3 regions of the Streptomyces sp. NBC_01618 genome follow, and region 1 is predicted to be linked to each of the others. Evidence: riboswitches for the same ligand, from Rfam matches in the RefSeq annotation. Region 1 holds a riboswitch; each other region holds the start of a gene.
What was found. A riboswitch is a leader RNA that binds a small molecule or an ion and turns the genes downstream of it on or off. The one in region 1 is predicted to bind cyclic di-AMP.
Positions count from the first base shown of each region.

Region 1 (6,023 bases):
GCAGGGACGTGGCCGCCCCCGCCCTGGCGTACGCCGCGCAGGCGACGGGCCGCCTGCGTCCCCCGTACATACCCCCGGCCCCGGGGATTCCACCGCTGTACCAGCCATACGACAGAGGCCACAATCCGTACCGGCTGCCGCCGCGGTAGCCGGTACGGCACGGGCCGGACGGACCGGTTCAGCACCGGAGGGGCCGGCGCACCGCGTCCGTCAGGCGGATGCTTCGGTGAGCTCCGCCAGATCCTGCTCGGTCAGCCGGAGGTCGGCGACGGCCACCAGCGCGGGCAGCTGCTCGACCGTACGGGCCGAGGCGATCGGCGCGACGACCGTCGGCCGGGACGCGAGCCAGGCCAGGGCGACGGTCGCGACCTCGGCGTCGTGCTCCTTGGCGACCTTGTCGAGTGCGGCCAGGACCTTCTGTCCCCGCTCCGACGCCAGGTACTCACCGGCGCTCTCGGCACGGGCGCTCTCCACCGAAGCCCCCGGACGGTACTTGCCCGTGAGGAAGCCGGAGGCCAGGGCGAAGTACGGGACGGCGGCGAGCCCGGCCCGGGCGGCCGTGTCCTGGAGCTCGCCCTCGTACGTGTCCCGCGAGACCAGGTTGTAGTGCGGCTGAAGGGCGACGTACCGGGCCAGCCCCTCGCGCTCCGAGAAGTCCAGGGACGCCTGGAGCCGCTCGGGGCCGATGTTGGAGGCGGCGATCTCCCGGACCTTGCCCTCCTTCACGAGTCCGTCGAGGGCGGTGATGATCTCCTCGACCGGGACGGTCTCGTCATCGAAGTGCGTGTAGTACAGATCGATGTGGTCGGTGCCGAGCCGGCGCAGCGACTCCTCGGCCGCGGCCTTGATGGTCGTGCCGGAGAGACCCTTGTACGAGGGGTGTGCGCCGACCTTGGTGGCGACGACGATGTCGGAGCGGTTGGAGCGGGCCGCGAGCCACTTTCCGATGACGGTCTCCGACTCACCGCCCTCGTTGCCCGGGACCCAGGCGGAGTAGGAGTCGGCGGTGTCGATGAAATTGCCGCCCGCCGCAGCGTAGGCGTCCAGTACGGCGAATGACTGCGCCTCGTCGGCCGTCCAGCCGAAGACGTTGCCGCCGAGGGCGAGCGGGAAGACCTGGAGGTCGGAAGAGCCCAGCTTACGAAGAGGAGTCATAAATGGATCAACGGATTCCAGCACGCCCGCTATTCCGACGGACCGGCAGCGACGGACCCGCAGCGACGGACCGGCAGCCCTGACGTCGGGGGGGGTGAGCGTCAGGACTGCCGGAGTTCAGCGGCTGGCGAACCGACTCGGACCGCGCGGATCACCGGACCGCTCGGATCGCTCGGAACACGCGGGCCGGAAGGACGAGAAGGCCCGGAAGGCCCGCAGGGACCGGAAGGACCGGAAGGACCGGAAGGGCGGCCTGTGGATCAGGGGTTGATGCCCTTGTCGCGCAGCCAGGCCATCGGGTCGATGCCCGTACCGGAGGGGGTGTGGACCTCCAGGTGGAGGTGCGGGCCCGTCACGTTGCCGGTCGCGCCGACCCGGCCGATGGTCTCACCGGTGGTGACCTTCTGGCCGACGCTCACGCCGATCGAGGACTGGTGGCAGAACCACAGCTCCGTACCGTCGTCGAGCTCCAGCACCGTGCGGTAGCCGTACGAACCGGACCAGCCGGCCGACTTGATGGTGCCGCCGTGTATGGCCTTGATCGGCGTACCCGTCGGCGCCGCGAAGTCGAGGCCGGTGTGGTAGCCGGAGGACCACATCGAGCCGGCCTGGCCGAAGGTCGAGGTGATCGTGTACGAGGAGGTCGGGATGGCGTAGCTGGCGGCGAGCTTGGCGAGCCGCAGGGCCTCGGCCTTCTTCTTGGCCTCTTCCTCCGCCTTCTTCTTTTCGGCGGCGGCCTTGGCCTCGGCCGCGTCCTGCTGCTTCTTGGCCTCGGCGGCTGCCTTCTCCGCGGCCTCCTTCTCCTGGGCGGCCTTGGCCTCGGCGTCGGCGGCGTCCTGCTGCTGCTCCGCCTGCTGGAGGATGCGCGCACGGAGCGCCTCGCCCGCGTCCGACGTGCCCTGCTCGGCCTCGGTGGTGGTGAGGCCGGCGGTGGTGAGCGGTGCGGCATCGGCGGCGACAGCGGCCTTGTCGGCTTCGGACTCCCCGGAGAACAGAGCACCCACGCCCGGAAGGGACTTGGCGTCGGGAAGGTTGTCCGCGATGGAATCGGGAAGGGAGATGGAGACCGGCGGCTTGCTCTGCGCGGTGGCCATGCCGCCCGCACCGACCGCCGCGATGACGCCGACCCCGAGCACCGTGGAGCTACGGGCAAGTCCGTTGCGCTGCTTGGCGACGCGGTGCCTGCCGCGTACGGGGCGGACGGACTCCTCGGTGGGGTTCCACTCGTCCCAGCCGCGTTCGGGCTCACCGTTGCCGTCGGCGCGGACTTCGCCACCGAAGTCACCGGCGAAGTCGCCGCCCGGCTCGGTGCCGTACGCCGCTCCCGTCCCACCGGTCCCGTAGTCGGAGGCGGTCCCGTAGTCGGGGCCGAAGCCGGAGTCGGAAGCGAAGCCGGAGTGGGAACCGGATCCGAAGTCGGTGCCGAAGTCGGTGCCGAAGTCGGGGTTGAACCGAGAGGGAGCCTCGGGGGCAGGCTTGTTGGACGCCACGGGGGCGCACTCCTTTCCTTCCTTCTCGCCTACCGGGTTAGCTGACGGGTTCGGAGCAGGAAGGTCTCCTACGGGCCCCTCCGCCTCTCACGAGACGCAGGTGTCCGATTCACCCCATGTAGGTGGTTCCCCGGTTCCCTTGCGGAATTCGGCGCTCGCGCACGGTGCCGCCACTGACGACGGCTGGGACGACCGCGCTGCGTTATCGAACGTTAATAGACACCGGGGCCTGATTCCAAGCTGTTCCCACTGATCGTTCACGCCTTTGGCCTGGACTTTACGGTGCACAACCGGGTGAAATGGGATGAGTTGATCACCCCTCAGTCACCACCCGATTTCTGACGTTGCGTCAAATGTTATGCGGAGTGGCGCGCTTCGGTTACGTACGGTGGCATCCCGCGCCCAAGGCCCGCCCGGCACGCACGAAAGCCCCCGCCCCACTCGTCACACCCCTTCCAGACCGACGATCTTCACGGTCCTGCGCCGGTCCGGCTGCCCCTCCGCGGGACGTACGACCGCGAGCAACGCCATGTCGTCGGTCGTCTCACCCCCCGTGTGCAGTCGTACGTCATCGGTCAACGCGGACAGCAGCTCCTCGGGCCCCGGGAAGATCCGACCGCGCAGCCGGACCGCCGGGTCGTAGAAGACCCCGTCGGTGTTCCGCGCCTCGGAGAGGCCGTCCGTGTACAGGAGCAGGGTCGTCCCCGCCGGCAGGTCCCACTCGTCCGACCTGTCGGGCCACGCTCCCAGGTCCATCCCGAGCGGCAGCGCGGGCACCGTCGGCCCCAACACATCCAGCGCCCCGTCCGGGTGCAGCAGGATTGGTTCGGGGTGGCCGCGGTTGACGACCCGCACACGCGACAGCCCGGCCGGGATCTCGGCCAGCACGGCGGTGATGAAGCCCTCCACCGCGTCGAGCCCGCCCCGCCGCGTCCCCTCCCGCGCCAGCGCCCGCTCCAGCCGCTGCGCCACACCCTCCAGCGAACGCTCCTGCTCGGCCGCCTCCCGGAACGCCCCGATGATCACCGCCACCGACTCCACGGCGTCGAGCCCCTTCCCCCGTACGTCCCCGACCACCAACCGCACCCCGTACGGGGAGTCCGTCACGGCGAACAGGTCACCGCCGACGAACTCGTCCGCCTGCGCCGCCTCGTACCGCGCCGCCACATGCAGCCCGCCGATCCGGTCGGACGGCTTCGGCAGCACCGCCCGCATGGCGGTCTCCGCGATGACCCGCGCGGACGCCAGCTGCTCATTGCTGCGCCGCACGACCCCGTTGATCACGACCGCGAGTACCGAGACGGTGGCCAGGGTGAGCAGCTCGATCAGCGGCACGACGTCCGGCAGCGTGTTGCTGTACAGCCGCAGCACGACCACGGCCAGCATCGAGGCGAGGCCGGTGCAGATGGTCCTGGACAGCGAGAAGAACGGCGCGGCGATCAGCGGCGCCGCCACGAACAGCGGAATGGCGGTGAAGGTGGGCGGGGTGAGGATGTCGAACGCCAGCCCGCCGAGGATCATCAGGGCGGGCAGCGCGCGGACGAACCGCCGGGCGCGGGTGCCGCCCTCGGCACGTCTGCCGCGCCCCTTCAGCCGCTTCCACACCTGTGGTCTCCTGCCCGGTACGCGCGCGGCTGCGGACGGTACCGCGCCCCACCCCCAGGCTCGCCGGAGCGGAGTCGCGCGGCGACTCCTCGTCGACCAATGGGGGTACGTACGTGGCACAGCCCACACACCGCCCGGACCTGCTCCTTCGGGGGTCTCATACTGGAACGACCCAGGCCCGGCACGCTACATGCGTGCCGGGCCTGGGTCTTCAGTAGCGGGGACAGGATTTGAACCTGCGACCTCTGGGTTATGAGCCCAGCGAGCTACCGAGCTGCTCCACCCCGCGTCGGTAAACACAACTGTACGGCATGCGCGACGGGCTCATGACCACTGAGCGAATCACTGAGCGAATAGCTGAGCCACCCGCCGACCTCAATTCGTCTCGGCGATACGGGGAGCGGTCTTCCCGTTGACCGCCGGGGGCTTCATCGGATTCGCGCCGCGCTGCAGGGAGCGGAGAATCGCCAGCCCCTGGCCGACCACGCCCGCCGCCATCTCATTGACACCGTCGGTGCCGTTCAAAACGGTCAGGTCCGCCCCGGACATGCCTCGGGCGGCCGCGTCGGCCAGGGCGGGCAGGTTCTCGACGATGCGGTTGGCCGCGATGAGCTCCTGGTTGCCGTCGCGCAGCGAGGTGGCGCGCACGCTGTTGGCGTCGGCCTGCGCCTGGGCGAGGGTCCGTTCGGTGTACGCGCTGCCGTCGGCCTCGAACTTCGCCCGGTCACGGGCCGCTTCCGCGAGAGTGCGCTGACGGTACGCCTCGGCATCCGCCGGACGCCGGACCTCCGCTTCGAGCCGTTGCGCGGCGAGAGCGGCCTGCCGCTCGGCCAGCGCGGTCTGCTCCTCGATGACCTCCTGCGAGGCCCTGGCCTGGGCGAGCGGTCCGGCCTGCGCGGCGCGGGCGTTGTACTGCTCGGTCTCGGCGAGGAAGCCGGCCCGCTTGATCGCGGTGTCCCGCTCGTACTCCGCCTTGAGCGCCGCGGCCTGCTGCTCGCGCTGGCTGGCCTCCTGGTCGGCCTTGGCCTCGGCGATCCGGGCCTGGCTGGCGACCGCGGCGGCATGCGGGGCGGCGAGGTTGTTGATGTAGCCGGTGGCGTCGTCGATCTCCTGGATCTGGAGGGCGTCCACCACGATGCCGAGCTTCTCCATCTCGCCGTGGCTGCCCGCGATGACCTCCTGGGAGACCCGGTTGCGCTCGCGGATGATCTGCTCCACGGTCAGTCCGCCGACGATGGAACGCAGGTGGCCCGCGAAGATCCGGCCGGCGAGCTCCTCCATCTGCTCCTGCTCGGTCAGGAAGCGGCGTGCCGCGTTGGCGATGGACACGGCATCGTCGCCGACCTTGAAGACCGCGACGGCCCGGACGTTGAGGCGGATGCCCTGCTGCGTCACGCAATCCTCGGTGATCTCCGCCTCGCGCAATGCCAGGGAGAGCATGCGCGCCTTCTGCTTCACGGGGAGCACGAAACTGCCGTGTCCGGTGACTATCCGGAACTGGGTGTCCAGCGTCTGCCCCTTGGAACCGGATATGAGCATCGCCTCGTTGGGGGCGGGAACGTGCCAGAAGAACATCGGAAGACTCCTGTCGTGCGTCTCTGCTCGACGTAGCTGCACCGCTGCTTCGGCTCAGGACGGCAGGCGTTCCACGATCACGCCGCGCGCCGAGACCGAGTCGACGACAACGACGCGCACGTCCCTGTCGATCGACGTCGCCGACCATGCGGTATAGGCCTCCGACCCACCCCGTACGGCCACCAGTACTTCGCCCGG
Region 1 is NZ_CP109297.1:4,248,578-4,254,600, reverse strand. It holds gene OH735_RS19895 (PrsW family intramembrane metalloprotease) at 1-149, shown strand, start outside; gene OH735_RS19890 (aldo/keto reductase) at 211-1,155, opposite strand; gene OH735_RS19885 (M23 family metallopeptidase) at 1,416-2,645, opposite strand; cyclic di-AMP (ydaO/yuaA leader) riboswitch at 2,657-2,809, opposite strand; gene OH735_RS19880 (PP2C family protein-serine/threonine phosphatase) at 3,090-4,250, opposite strand; tRNA gene OH735_RS19875 (tRNA-Met) at 4,466-4,539, opposite strand; gene OH735_RS19870 (SPFH domain-containing protein) at 4,626-5,825, opposite strand; gene OH735_RS19865 (hypothetical protein) at 5,880-6,023, opposite strand, start outside.

Region 2 (6,023 bases), 1.9 Mb from region 1:
CAGCTCTCCAAGGAGCTCTTCCCGGCCACGGCGCGTATGTCGCGCCCGCGCCAGGGCACCGAGGAGACGGTGGAGCGGATCGACTCGTCGGCCGTGCGCGCCTTCTTCGACGCCCATGTCAGGCCGTCCACGGCGACCGTCGTGGTCGTCGGTGACCTCACCGGCATCGACCTGGACGCCCTGCTCGCCGACACCCTCGGCGACTGGTCGGGCGACACCGCCGAGCCCCGTCCCGCCCCGCCGATCACCGCCGACGACAGCGGCCGGGTGGTGATCGTCGACCGTCCGGGCGCGGTGCAGACGCAGTTGCTGATCGGCCGGATCGGCCCCGACCGGCACGACAGCGTATGGCCGGCCCAGGTGCTCGGCACGTACTGCCTGGGCGGCACGCTCACGTCCCGGCTGGACCGGGTGCTGCGCGAGGAGAAGGGCTACACGTACGGCGTGCGGGCCTTCGCCCAGGTGCTGCGCTCGTCGGCCCCGGATTCCGCCTCGGGGGCGACCGGTGCCGCGATGCTCGCCATCAGCGGATCCGTCGACACGGAGTCCACCGGACCGGCGCTGCAGGACCTGTGGACGGTCCTGCGGACCCTGGCGGCCGAGGGGCTGACCGACGAGGAGCGCGAGACGGCCGTGCAGAACCTCGTCGGTGTCGCACCGCTGAAGTTCGAGACGGCGGCCTCCGTCGCCGGCACCCTCGCCGACCAGGTCGAGCAGCACCTTCCGGACGACTACCAGGCACACCTGTACGCCCGGCTCGCGGAGACCGGTACGGTCGAGGCGACCGCGGCGGTGGTCAACGCCTTCCCGGGCGACCGGCTGGTCACGATCCTCGTCGGTGACGCGGCGCAGATCGAGGAGCCGGTCCGGGCCCTGGACATCGGAGAGGTGTCGGTGGTCGCCGGCTGACGGGCGTACCTGTCGCGGACGCGGGAGGCTGCCTGATGGGCCGGCCGGCCCGTTGCCCGCGACAGTTCGCTGGTGACGGTTCACCTGTGGCAGCCCACCGGTACGCCGATCCACCGACCCGCCGTATGTCCACATACCGGGACAAGAGGAAGACCCCTGTGAGCGACATCTCGCCGGGGTCTTCCTTTTTGTCCGTTCTGGTGGAGAGGTTGCCAGTCTGCCCTGTGGGATGCGCTACAAAACGACCTGTCCGTTTGGTGAATGAAAGTGACCCCGCTTAGCGTCGGCTGGGCTGTCCGTCACTCGTATGCCGCATCCGCGACGTACCGGACAGTCATCGCCGAGTCCCCGTCAGGCGCGAGCCTGGGGAGCCGGGGACCCACGAAGTCCCTGGGGTGAATCGGATGCCTGAGCCTCACCGAGGCCGGGGCGTCCGTAGGAGACCTTCCTGCTCCGAACCCGTCAGCTAACCCGGTAGGCGAGAAGGAAGGAAAGGACCAGCCACTTCATGGCGTTCACCCGTGCCACCGGGAAGCATCGTGCCCCGAGCCGACTGACGCGCAGGAGCGCGAAGATCGCCGGCGTCGCGGCCCTGGCCACCACTGGCGTCATCGGCGGCGTGGCCTCTCCGGCCCTCGCAGCGGACGCCGGGGTCGCCTCCGTCAACGAGACCGGCCTGAACCAGGTCATCGCCATCGACAGCGCCCTCGCCGACCAGATAGAGGCCCAGGCCGCTGCACAGCAGCACCAGGCCGAGGCCGCGGCGAAGGTGGAGGCCCAGCGGAAGGCCGAGGCGAAGAAGCGGGCCGAAGCCAAGAAGAAGGCGGAGGCCGAAGCGAAGCGCGCGGCCGAGGTGCGCGCGGAGAAGGCGCGTGCCGCCCGGTCCGCGGAGCGCACCCGCCTGGGCGCCTTCCAGCTCCCGGTCGCCGGTTCGTACGTCACCACCGGCTACAAGTCCAGCGGCTCGCTCTGGTCGTCCGGCAGCCACTCGGGCATCGACTTCCACGCCGCGTCCGGCAGCTCCGTCGTCGCCGTCGGCGCCGGTACGGTCGTCGAGGCCGGCTGGGGCGGCGCGTACGGCAACAACATCGTGCTCCGGATGACGGACGGCACGTACACGCAGTACGGCCACCTCTCCTCGATCGGCGTCTCCGTCGGCCAGAGCATCGGCGCGGGCCAGCAGATCGGCCTCTCCGGCTCGACCGGCAACTCCACGGGCCCGCACCTCCACTTCGAGGCCCGGACGACGCCGTCGTACGGCTCCGACATGGACCCCGTCGCATACCTGCGCGCCCACGGCGTCAACGTCTGACCGACGCCACCCGTCCCGCCCGCAGCACCTCTTCGAAGGCCCCGGCACACACCGGGGCCTTCGCCGTGCCCGCCCTCGATGTCCGGCCTCCGCGCCCGGCCTCCGTGCCTGCCCTCGATGTCCGGCCTCCGTGCCTGCCCGTGGTACCCGTCGGCCGTGCCTGCCCGCCGAGCCGCGCCGTGGCCAAAAGATATTCATGAATTTTCACCCGGCATCGGAAATTCGGCCTCATTGCAATAGAGTCACAGAACAGGCGTCGGTCGGCCGCGTTTCGCGGTGATTAAGGCGGAGGTTCGGACATGCGCATTCCCGCGCATTCGGTATGCACGGCAATCCGTGACGACATCGTCTCCGGCGTCTTCGAACGTGGCAGCCGGCTCACCGAGGAGTTGCTGGCGCGTCGATACGGGGTCTCCCGTGTCCCGGTACGGGAAGCGCTGCGCACCCTGGAGTCCGAGGGTTTCGTGGTCACCCGGCGGCACGCGGGCGCCTGCGTTGCCGAGCCCACCCAGCAGGAGGCCTCCGACCTGCTGGAGGTTCGGCTGCTGCTGGAGCCGCTGGCCGCCGCGCGCGCCGCGCAGCGCCGCACCGAGGCGCATCTCAAGGTGCTGCGCGGTCTGGTCAGGCTCGGCCAGGAGTGGGCCGGGCGGGGCGAGGGGGAGGATCTGTGCCTGCTGGGCGGCTGGTTCCACGAGACGTTGGCGCAGGCCTCCGGCAGCCCCGGACTGATCGCGCTGCTCACCCAGCTCCGGCACAAGATCGCCTGGACGTACGCGGTTGAGCAGCCGGCCCGCCCGGCGGATTCCTGGGCCGAGCGCGGAGCCGTCGTGGACGCGGTGGCGCGCGGTGACGCGGAACGGGCCAGGGCGCTGACCGCCCAGCACGCCGAACAGGCCGCGGCCGCGTACCGGCTGCGCCGCATCGACCGGCCGGATCGCCGGCCCGCGGCCCCACGCGTCGGCCGGACCGCCGGCCCTCGGCCCCACGCGTCGGCCGGACCGCCGGCCCTCGGCCCCACGCGTCGGCCGGACCGCCGGCCCGCGGCCCCACGCGTCGGCCGGACCGCCGGCCCACGGCACCACGCGCCGGCCGGGTGAGGGCTTCGCAACATCCCGTAAACACCACGGGAATCCGGCCTCAATAATTACGCCGTATACAAAGAGTGGCCATTCCGCAGGGCTTTCTTCGGGCTGTCCGAATTGTCTTCGCTCTTCATTTTTCACGAAGTTTCGTCCCGGGAAAGCAAAAGAGCCGCGGATCCCGTCAAGGGGGCCACGGCTCTTTCGTGGGAAATGGGTCAGACGGTCTCCGGCAGCTCGTCGAGCCCCTCGGCGACCAGCTTCGCGAGACGGTCCAGGGCGGCTTCCGAATCGTCGGCCTCGGATGCGAGCACGATCTCCTCGCCGCCGTGCGCGCCGAGACCGAGCACCGCGAGCATCGAGGCGGCGTTCACCGGGTTGCCATCGGCCTTGGCGATCGTCACGGGGACGCCGGAGGCCGTGGCGGCACGGACGAAGATGGAAGCGGGGCGGGCGTGCAGGCCCTCGGCCCATCCGACGTTGACGCGGCGCTCTGCCATGGTTCTGCCCTTCAGGAATCTACGGTTGTCTAGACCAGTCTCTCACGCAGTGCGCGATGATCCGGCCGAACCGCGGCAGGCCCGCAGCCCGTGCTGTACCGCCGCTCGGCCCCCTCAGACTGCCCCGGCCCCAGGACCTACGCGACCGCTGACGGAGCCGTAGTCTTTGCCCATGCAGCCCTCGTCGCAGCAGAGTCCGCATCACGCGTACCCCGACCATTGGGAAGCGGACGTGGTCCTTCGCGACGGTGGAACCGCGCGGATCCGGCCCATCACCACGGACGACGCCGAACGGCTGGTCAGCTTCTACGAGCAGGTCTCCGACGAGTCGAAGTACTACCGCTTCTTCGCTCCGTACCCTCGTCTTTCCGACAGGGACGTGCACCGCTTCACTCATCACGACTACGTCGACCGGGTGGGGCTCGCGGTCACGGTCGGCGGCGAGTTCATCGCGACCGTCCGCTACGACCGGATCGACGAGCGGGGCAGGCCCGCCTCCGCACCCGCCGACGAGGCCGAGGTCGCCTTCCTCGTCCAGGACGCGCACCAGGGCCGGGGCGTGGCTTCGACGCTCCTCGAGCACATCGCCGCCGTCGCCCGCGAGCGTGGCATCCGCCGTTTCGCGGCCGAGGTGCTTCCCGCCAACACCAAGATGATCAAGGTGTTCCGGGATGCCGGGTACACCCAGCAGCGCAGCTTCGAGGAGGGCTCCGTCCACCTCACCCTGGATCTCGAACCCACCGCCGAGTCCCTCGCCGTCCAGCGCGCCCGTGAGCAGCGGGCCGAGGCGCGCTCCGTGCAACGGCTGCTCGCGCCCGGCTCCGTCGCCGTCATCGGCGTCGGCCGCACTTCCGGCGGGGTCGGCCGCACGGTCCTGCGTAATCTCCTCGGGGCCGGTTTCACCGGTCGTACGTACGCCGTGAACCGCTCCTTCGCCGCCGACCGGGGCACGATCGACGGGGTCCCCGCCCACCGTTCGATCGGCGAGATCGACGAACCGGTCGACCTCGCGGTCGTCGCCGTCCCTGCCGACCGTGTTCCCGAGGCCGTCGCCGACTGCGGCGAGCACGGTGTCCAGGGGCTGGTCGTCCTCTCCGCCGGATATGCCGAATGGGGTGCCGAGGGCAGGGAGCGGCAGCGTGAACTGGTCCGTCAGGCCCGCTCGTACGGGATGCGGATCATCGGACCGAACGCCTTCGGCGTCATCAACAACGCCGAGGCCGTCCGGCTGAACGCCTCCCTCGCCCCCGAACCGCCCGCTCCCGGACGCATCGGCCTCTTCACCCAGTCCGGAGCCATCGGCATCGCGCTGCTCTCCGGGCTCTACCGGCGCGGCGCCGGCCTCTCCACCTTCATCTCCGCGGGCAACCGCGCCGACATCTCGGGCAACGACTTCCTGCAGTACTGGTACGAGGACCCGGAAACGGATGTCGCCCTGCTGTACCTCGAATCGCTCGGCAACCCCCGCAAGTTCACCCGCCTCGCGCGGCGCACAGCCGCCGTGAAGCCCGTGGTCGTCGTGAAGGGCGCCCGGCACAGCGGCTCCACCCCGCCCGGCCACGCGGTGCCGGTCAGCCGGATCCCGGACGCGACGGTCTCCGCGCTCATGCGGCAGGCGGGCGTGATCCGCGTCGACACGGTGACGGAGATGGTCGACGCGGGTCTCCTCCTCGCCGACCAACCGCTCCCCGCGGGCCCACGGGTCGCGATCCTCGGCAACTCCGAGTCGCTCGGCCTGCTCACGTACGACGCCTGCCTGGCCGAGGGGCTCCGCCCGCGCCGGCCCCTCGACCTCACCACCGCCGCGACCCCGCAGGACTTCCGGGACGCCCTGGCCGAGGCCCTCGCCGACGACGGCTGCGACTCGGTGATCGTGACGGCGATCCCGTGGGTGGGCGAGGACGGCGAGGCGGAAGCGGGCGACGGAGAGGTGCTGGCGACCGCCCTGCACGCGGCCGCGTCCGCCGGTCCCGCCAAGCCGGTGGCGGTCGTCCACGTGGAGATCGGCGGCCTGGCCGAGGCCCTCGCCGCGGCCACCAGCACGGTCGCGCAGCCGCGCCCTTCGAAGCAGCCCTCCGCGGCCGCGACGTCCCCGCGCGCCGGAGCCGCCGTCACCACCACGCCCGGCCCCGCCCCCGCGAACACCCCCTCAGCGCCCGGCCCCGCCCCGGCGCGCACCGCCTCCGCCCCCGGCAGCGACGCGGCCACCGCAACCACGGGCAC
Region 2 is NZ_CP109297.1:6,137,087-6,143,109, forward strand. It holds gene OH735_RS28435 (M16 family metallopeptidase) at 1-909, shown strand, start outside; cyclic di-AMP (ydaO/yuaA leader) riboswitch at 1,238-1,405, shown strand; gene OH735_RS28440 (M23 family metallopeptidase) at 1,418-2,221, shown strand; partial or broken gene OH735_RS28445 (GntR family transcriptional regulator) at 2,521-3,180, shown strand; gene OH735_RS28450 (HPr family phosphocarrier protein) at 3,519-3,800, opposite strand; gene OH735_RS28455 (GNAT family N-acetyltransferase) at 3,973-6,023, shown strand, end outside.
Region 2: another riboswitch for cyclic di-AMP. It lies ahead of OH735_RS28440 (M23 family metallopeptidase); the one in region 1 lies ahead of OH735_RS19885 (M23 family metallopeptidase).

Region 3 (6,023 bases), 2.9 Mb from region 1:
GGCAGCCCTCGCTGCCGATGCTCCTCGGTCTTGCCAGGATCTACGGTACGACGGTTTCCGAACTGCTCGGCGAGACGCCCCCGGAACGGGAGGCGATCATCCGCGGCGGGAAGTTCGAAGGGGCCGAGGCCGACGGCTGGATGTACCAGCAGGCCGGTGGTTCCGGCCGGGCGATGCAGGCGCTGCGCGTCCGGGTTCCGTACGGCGCACAGGGCGATCTCGTACGGGTCCATCCCGGCGAGGAGTGGCTGTACGTGCTCCTCGGACACCTCCGGGTCACGCTCGGGGACACCGTGCACGATCTCGCGCCCGGTGACAGCGCGCACTTCGACTCGCTGACCCCGCACCGGATCGCGGCCGTCGACCACGACGGCGCCGAGCTGCTCTTCGTCCACACCCTGCTGCAGAGCCCCGCCGCCGAGCTGTGTCTCGGCAGCGGCATCCACCGTCGCTGACCGGCCCGTCCGGCCGCCAGAGAGGACTGCCATGTCCGATTCAGAGAACTACGACCCGCTCGGGTCCAACAAGAACTACGAGGCCCAGGAGCGGAAGTTTCCGCGCGGCGTGGTGATCCGGCTCTTCGCCTACCTCGTCGCCGGACACATCCTCGCGGCCTTCCTCTACCTGCTCTTCGCGGTGGCCGGCAAGGGCTGACCACCGCCGCCGAGGGGTTCGCGCTACGCCTCGTCGAGGAGCCGGTCCCGCAGCCGCTCACGGGTCTCGGGAGCGAGCTTCAGCCCCTCGGAGAAATAGCGGTCCGTGTCGCCCCAGGTCTCGTTGATGGTGGCGAAGGCGGCCGCCAGATAGTCGGCATGGGCGCCGAAGAGCGGATTGAGCAGCTCCATCACCTCGGCCGACATGCCGTCCGCCGAGGTGTCGCTGCGGCGCACCTTGTAGCGGCGGTGGGCATCGTTGGACTTCAGGTAGTCGGCCTCGATGGCGTCGCGCTCGACGCCGACCGCGAGCAGTGACACCGCGATCGACAGACCGGCCCGGTCCTTGCCCGCGGCGCAGTGCATCAACGCCGGAACGCTGTCCTCGGCCAGGGCGTGCAGCACCCGGCTGTGCTCGGCGGTACGGTCCAGGATGATCGAGCGGTACGAGGCGGTCATCCGGTCCGTTCCCTGGCCGTCGGCCAGGATCGAGCGCAGCTGGACGAGGTCGCCGTCGCGGACCAGTCGCCAGAACTCGGCGCCGTCGGCGGGGTCGGAGAGCGGGATGCTGACATTCCGCACGCCGGGCAGCTCGATGTCCCGGCCGTCGAGCCGGTGGTCGGCCTCATTGCGGAAGTCGAAAACCGTGTGCAGACCGAGACCGCTGAGAAAGGCGGAGTCCTCGGCGGTGGCGTGCGCGAGGTGACCACTGCGAAAGAGCCGTCCGTACCGCATCCGCCGGCCGTCGACGGTGGGCAGGCCGCCCACATCACGGAAGTTGCGGACGCCCGCCAGCTCGGGTTCCGTCGACGGGGTCTGCGGCAACTGCTGCGTCACAGTTTCTCCTGGAGTGTCTGGCGTCGACGCGAGTCGCCGACTGGGCCACTCCCGCGACGATACGACATTGATTCCCCAGGCAATCATCTCGGTCATTCCCTGTCGATACCCCGGCGAACCGCCTTGCCCCTGCGGCGAATCCGTCCGGTGAATTCCTTGCCCGACCGTTGCCCGCCCACCTGGAAATCGTCGATGATGCGCGGAACTGTTGGATTGCGGGGGCGCGGTGATCGAGACTTGCGACAAGGGCCGGACCTGGCTGCTCACCGGGGCGGGCAGCAGCTACGCACTGCGGCTCACCGAGCGGGACGAGCTGGTCCACCTGCACTGGGGCCCGCGGATCTCCCTGGCCGCGGTGGAGGCGCTGGCCGCGGAGCCGGAGCGAGCCCGCCCGGGGCTTCGAGTCCCCGCTCGACGGCCGTGAGGAGTACCCGGTCGAGGGCGGCCCCCGGTTCGTCCGCCCGGCCCTCTCGGTACGGACCCCGGAGGTCCGCGGCACCGAGTGGGCCTTCGCCGACGCCACGGTGGACGGGGACGAACTCCGCATCGGCTTCACCGACTCCGTGCACCGGCTCGCCCTGACCCTGCACTACCGGATGCGGGACACTTCCGACGTCATCGAGCGCTTGGCCACCGTCGCCCACGCCGGGCCGGACGGTCCACCGCTGGAGCTGCTGCGTGCCGACGCGGCCGCCTGGGTGCTGCCCGCCCGCGACGGCTGGCGGCTGAGTCGGCTGCACGGCCGCTGGGCGGCGGAATCGCGGCTCGCCCGGGCGGAGCTGATGTACGGCGAGAGCGTCATCTCCAGCAGGCGCGGCCACACCGGGCACCAGTACCTGCCGTGGGTCGCACTCGACGCGGACGGCGCGGCGACCGAGGAGAGCGGCGAGGTGTACGGCTGCGCGCTCGGCTGGTCCGGGTCGTGGCGGATCTCCGTACAGCGGCTGCCCGACGGGCTCGTGCAGATCACCGGCGGCGCCGGGCACGACGACTCGGGGCTGCTGCTGCTCGCGCCGGGGGAGTCGTACGTCACACCCGTCTTCGCCGGTCTGTGGAGCGCGGCGGGGTTCGGCGGCGCGAGCCGGGCCTGGCACGCCTGGCAGTTGGCCCACGTGATCCCGGACGCGGGGAGTCTGCGGCCCGTGCTCTACAAGTCCTGGGAGGCGATGGGCTTCGACATCGCGCAGGAGCAGCAGCGCGCCCTCGCCGAGCGTGCCGCCACGATGGGCGTCGAGCTGTTCGTCGTGGACGACGCGTGGTTCGGGCAGCGCACCAGCGACCGGGCGGGGCTCGGCGACTGGACGCCGAACCCGGACCGCTTTCCCGGCGGGCTGGGGCCGCTCGCCGACGAAGTGCACGGTCTCGGCATGCAGTTCGGTATCTGGGTCGAGCCGGAAATGGTCAATGCCGACAGTGATCTCTACCGTGCGCACCCCGACTGGGTGCAGCACTTCCCCGGGCGGGCGCGGACCGAGTTCCGTAATCAACTGGTGCTCAATCCGGCCCGTGCCGATGTGCGCGAATATCTCTGGGAACAGCTGGACGCACTGCTGTCCAGCGCGCCTATCGACTATGTGAAATGGGACTTCAACCGCTCCTTCACCGACGCGGGCCGGCCGGGCGAGGAGTATCCGCAGAAGCTCTGGATCGAGCATGTCGACGCCCTGTACGCGCTGATCGACCGGCTCCGGGCCGCGCACCCCTCGGTCGCCTTCGAGTCCTGCTCGGGCGGCGGCGGCCGGATCGATCTGGGGATTCTGTCCCGTGCGGACCAGGTGTGGACCTCGGACAACACCGACCCGCTCGACCGTCTCGCCATCCAGGAGGGCTTCGGCCAGATCCATCCGGCCCGGGTGATGGCCGCCTGGGTCACCGACAGCCCCAACGTCCAGCTCAACGGCCGGGTCAGCTCACTGCGCTTCCGTTTCGTGAGTGCGATGGCCGGTGTGCTCGGGGTCGGTGGTGACCTCACCGAGTGGAGTGAGGAGGAGCTGGCCGAGGCGCGGGCCTGGGTCGATCTCTACAAGGAGATCCGGCCGGTGGTGCAGCACGGCTCGCTGTACCGGCTGCGCGCCCCGCGCGGTGGGCTCAGCGCGGTCCAGTATGTCCACGGGGACGAGGCCGTGGTCCTGATGTGGCTGGAGGCGCAGCGGTACGGGGAGCGGCCCCCGGCCCTGCGACTGCGCGGACTGGACCCCGCGGCGGCGTACACCTGCCTGGACACGGGGGCGGTGCACCACGGTTCGGCACTGCTTCATCAGGGGCTGCAGACCGGGCTTCGGCGGGACCTCGATGCACGGGTGCTGAGGCTCCGACGCGAACGATGAGCATGACATGTCCGGAATGGGTTGATTTAGCGGAACTTGCCCTATGTGTGCGGCAGATGGTTGCCCGTTCGTGAGCGGAATCATATCCGTGACGGTGCGTGCTGGCGGGGCGGTCGGGCATTCCGTGCGCGGCGCGGAATGCCAAGATCCTTAATCCACGGAGTGTGACCGGAATTCCGCACCGAATTCCTGACGCGGATTCCGGAACGGAACCATTGGCTTGTTCTCGCCGTCCCGACTCGCTTACGGTCACCGTCAATCCGGACGGACCGCCTAATCCTGCCGCCGACCGGAATTCGCATCCACTCATCGTGTGGCAGGAGCGGGGGAACCAGGTAGGCCGCCGATCGGAGAAATCCGGCCGGCTCGGGGTGAAGTCGCGCTCAGCGCGGCCGGGCAGCTCCAGCCCGAACCCGACAGCTCACTTCGTAGGCGCCGGAGAGGAACCACTTCATGCCCATATCGGGTAAGCACCGTCGTACGAAGACCCGCGCCATCGCCCGTGGCGTCGCCGCCGCAGGCGCCGGCGGCGCCGTCATCGCGCTGCCGCTGCTCGGCGCCACCGGTGCCAACGCCGCCCCGGCCGCCGCCCCGCAGTCGGTCTCCGCCGCCACGCACGCCGCTTCGGCCAAGCCGGTCGCGCAGAAGCAGGCCGCCACCACGACGTACACCGTCGTCTCCGGCGACTGGCTGTCCAAGATCGCCGCCGAGCACAAGATCGACGGTGGCTGGCAGAAGCTGTACCAGGACAACCGCAAGGTCGTCGGCGACGACCCCGGCCTGATCTTCCCGGGCATGAAGCTGACGCTCGGCGGCAAGGCGTCGGGCGACTCCGCGCCCACCGGCGCCGGTACCGGCGCCGGCCTCCCGTCGAAGGCCCCCTCGGTTCCCTCGTCGGTCGCGAAGAAGTCCGCCCCGGCCAAGGTGTCGACGGTCACGGAGTCCAAGACCTCCGCCCCGGCCGCTCAGAGCAACAGCTCCGGCTACGCCCACCCGGTCCCCGGCAACCACACCACCGGCTACCGCGCCTCCGGCTCCAACTGGTCCAGCGGCAGCCACACCGGGATCGACTTCCCCGTCTTCACCGGCACCAGCGTGAAGGCCATCACCTCCGGCACCGTCGTCACCGCCGGCTGGGGTGGCGCGTACGGCAACCAGGTCGTCATCAAGCACGCCGACGGTCACTACTCGCAGTACGGCCACCTGTCCTCGATCTCCGTCTCGGCGGGCCAGCCCCTGAGCACCGGTCAGCAGGTCGGCCTCTCCGGCGCCACCGGCAACGCCACCGGACCGCACCTGCACTTCGAGGTCCGCACGGGCCCGGCGTACGGCTCGGACATCGACCCGATCGCCTTCCTGGCTTCGCACGGCATCTACGTCTGAGCCGAACGAACGGGCAGTTGAGCAACACGGAATGACCTGAGTTGCACAGCAGGGGCGGTGCGCGGCGGCGCACCGCCCCTGCTGCTTATTCCTCCTTTACCAAAACCTGACCGGGTGGTCTATCTCACCACCCGTCAACCCCTTATTACGGTCGCGTAGGTCACATTCGGCGGTGCAGGATAAGCGTTTGTGGCAGACGATTCGAGAAAAAATCAACGTGGCGTCATCAACCGGCATGGCGTCATCGGGTCGTACGCAGCGATTGGCGACAGCTTCACCGAGGGAGTGGGTGACCCCGGTCCGGACGGGACCTTCGTCGGCTGGGCGGACCGTTTCGCGGTACTTCTCGCGGACCAGCTCCCGGACACCGACGCGGAATCGAGCACCGACGGCTCCGCACACGGGAATTTCACGTACGCCAATCTCGCCGTACGCGGACGCCTCCTCGACCAGATCGTCGAGGAGCAGGTGCCGCGCGCCAAGGAGCTCGCACCCGACCTGGTGAGCTTCTGCGCGGGCGGCAACGACATCATCAGGCCCGGCACCGACCCCGACGACGTGGCCGAGCGCTTCGAGCGCGCGGTCGCCGAGCTGACCGAATCGGTCGGCACCGTGATGGTCACCACCGGCTTCGACACCCGTGGCGTTCCCGTGCTGCGCCATCTGCGCGGCAAGATCGCCACGTACACCGCCCATGTGCGGTCCATCGCCGACCGCTACGACTGCCCGGTCCTCGACCTGTGGTCGCTGCGGTCCGTCCAGGACAGGCGCGCCTGGGACGACGACCGGCTCCATCTGTCGCCCGAGGGACACACCAGGGTCG
Region 3 is NZ_CP109297.1:7,167,378-7,173,400, forward strand. It holds gene OH735_RS33305 (helix-turn-helix domain-containing protein) at 1-455, shown strand, start outside; gene OH735_RS33310 (DUF6126 family protein) at 487-654, shown strand; gene OH735_RS33315 (tyrosine-protein phosphatase) at 678-1,490, opposite strand; partial or broken gene OH735_RS33320 (alpha-galactosidase) at 1,717-3,817, shown strand; cyclic di-AMP (ydaO/yuaA leader) riboswitch at 4,111-4,265, shown strand; gene OH735_RS33325 (peptidoglycan DD-metalloendopeptidase family protein) at 4,271-5,200, shown strand; gene OH735_RS33330 (SGNH/GDSL hydrolase family protein) at 5,390-6,023, shown strand, end outside.
Region 3: another riboswitch for cyclic di-AMP. It lies ahead of OH735_RS33325 (peptidoglycan DD-metalloendopeptidase family protein); the one in region 1 lies ahead of OH735_RS19885 (M23 family metallopeptidase).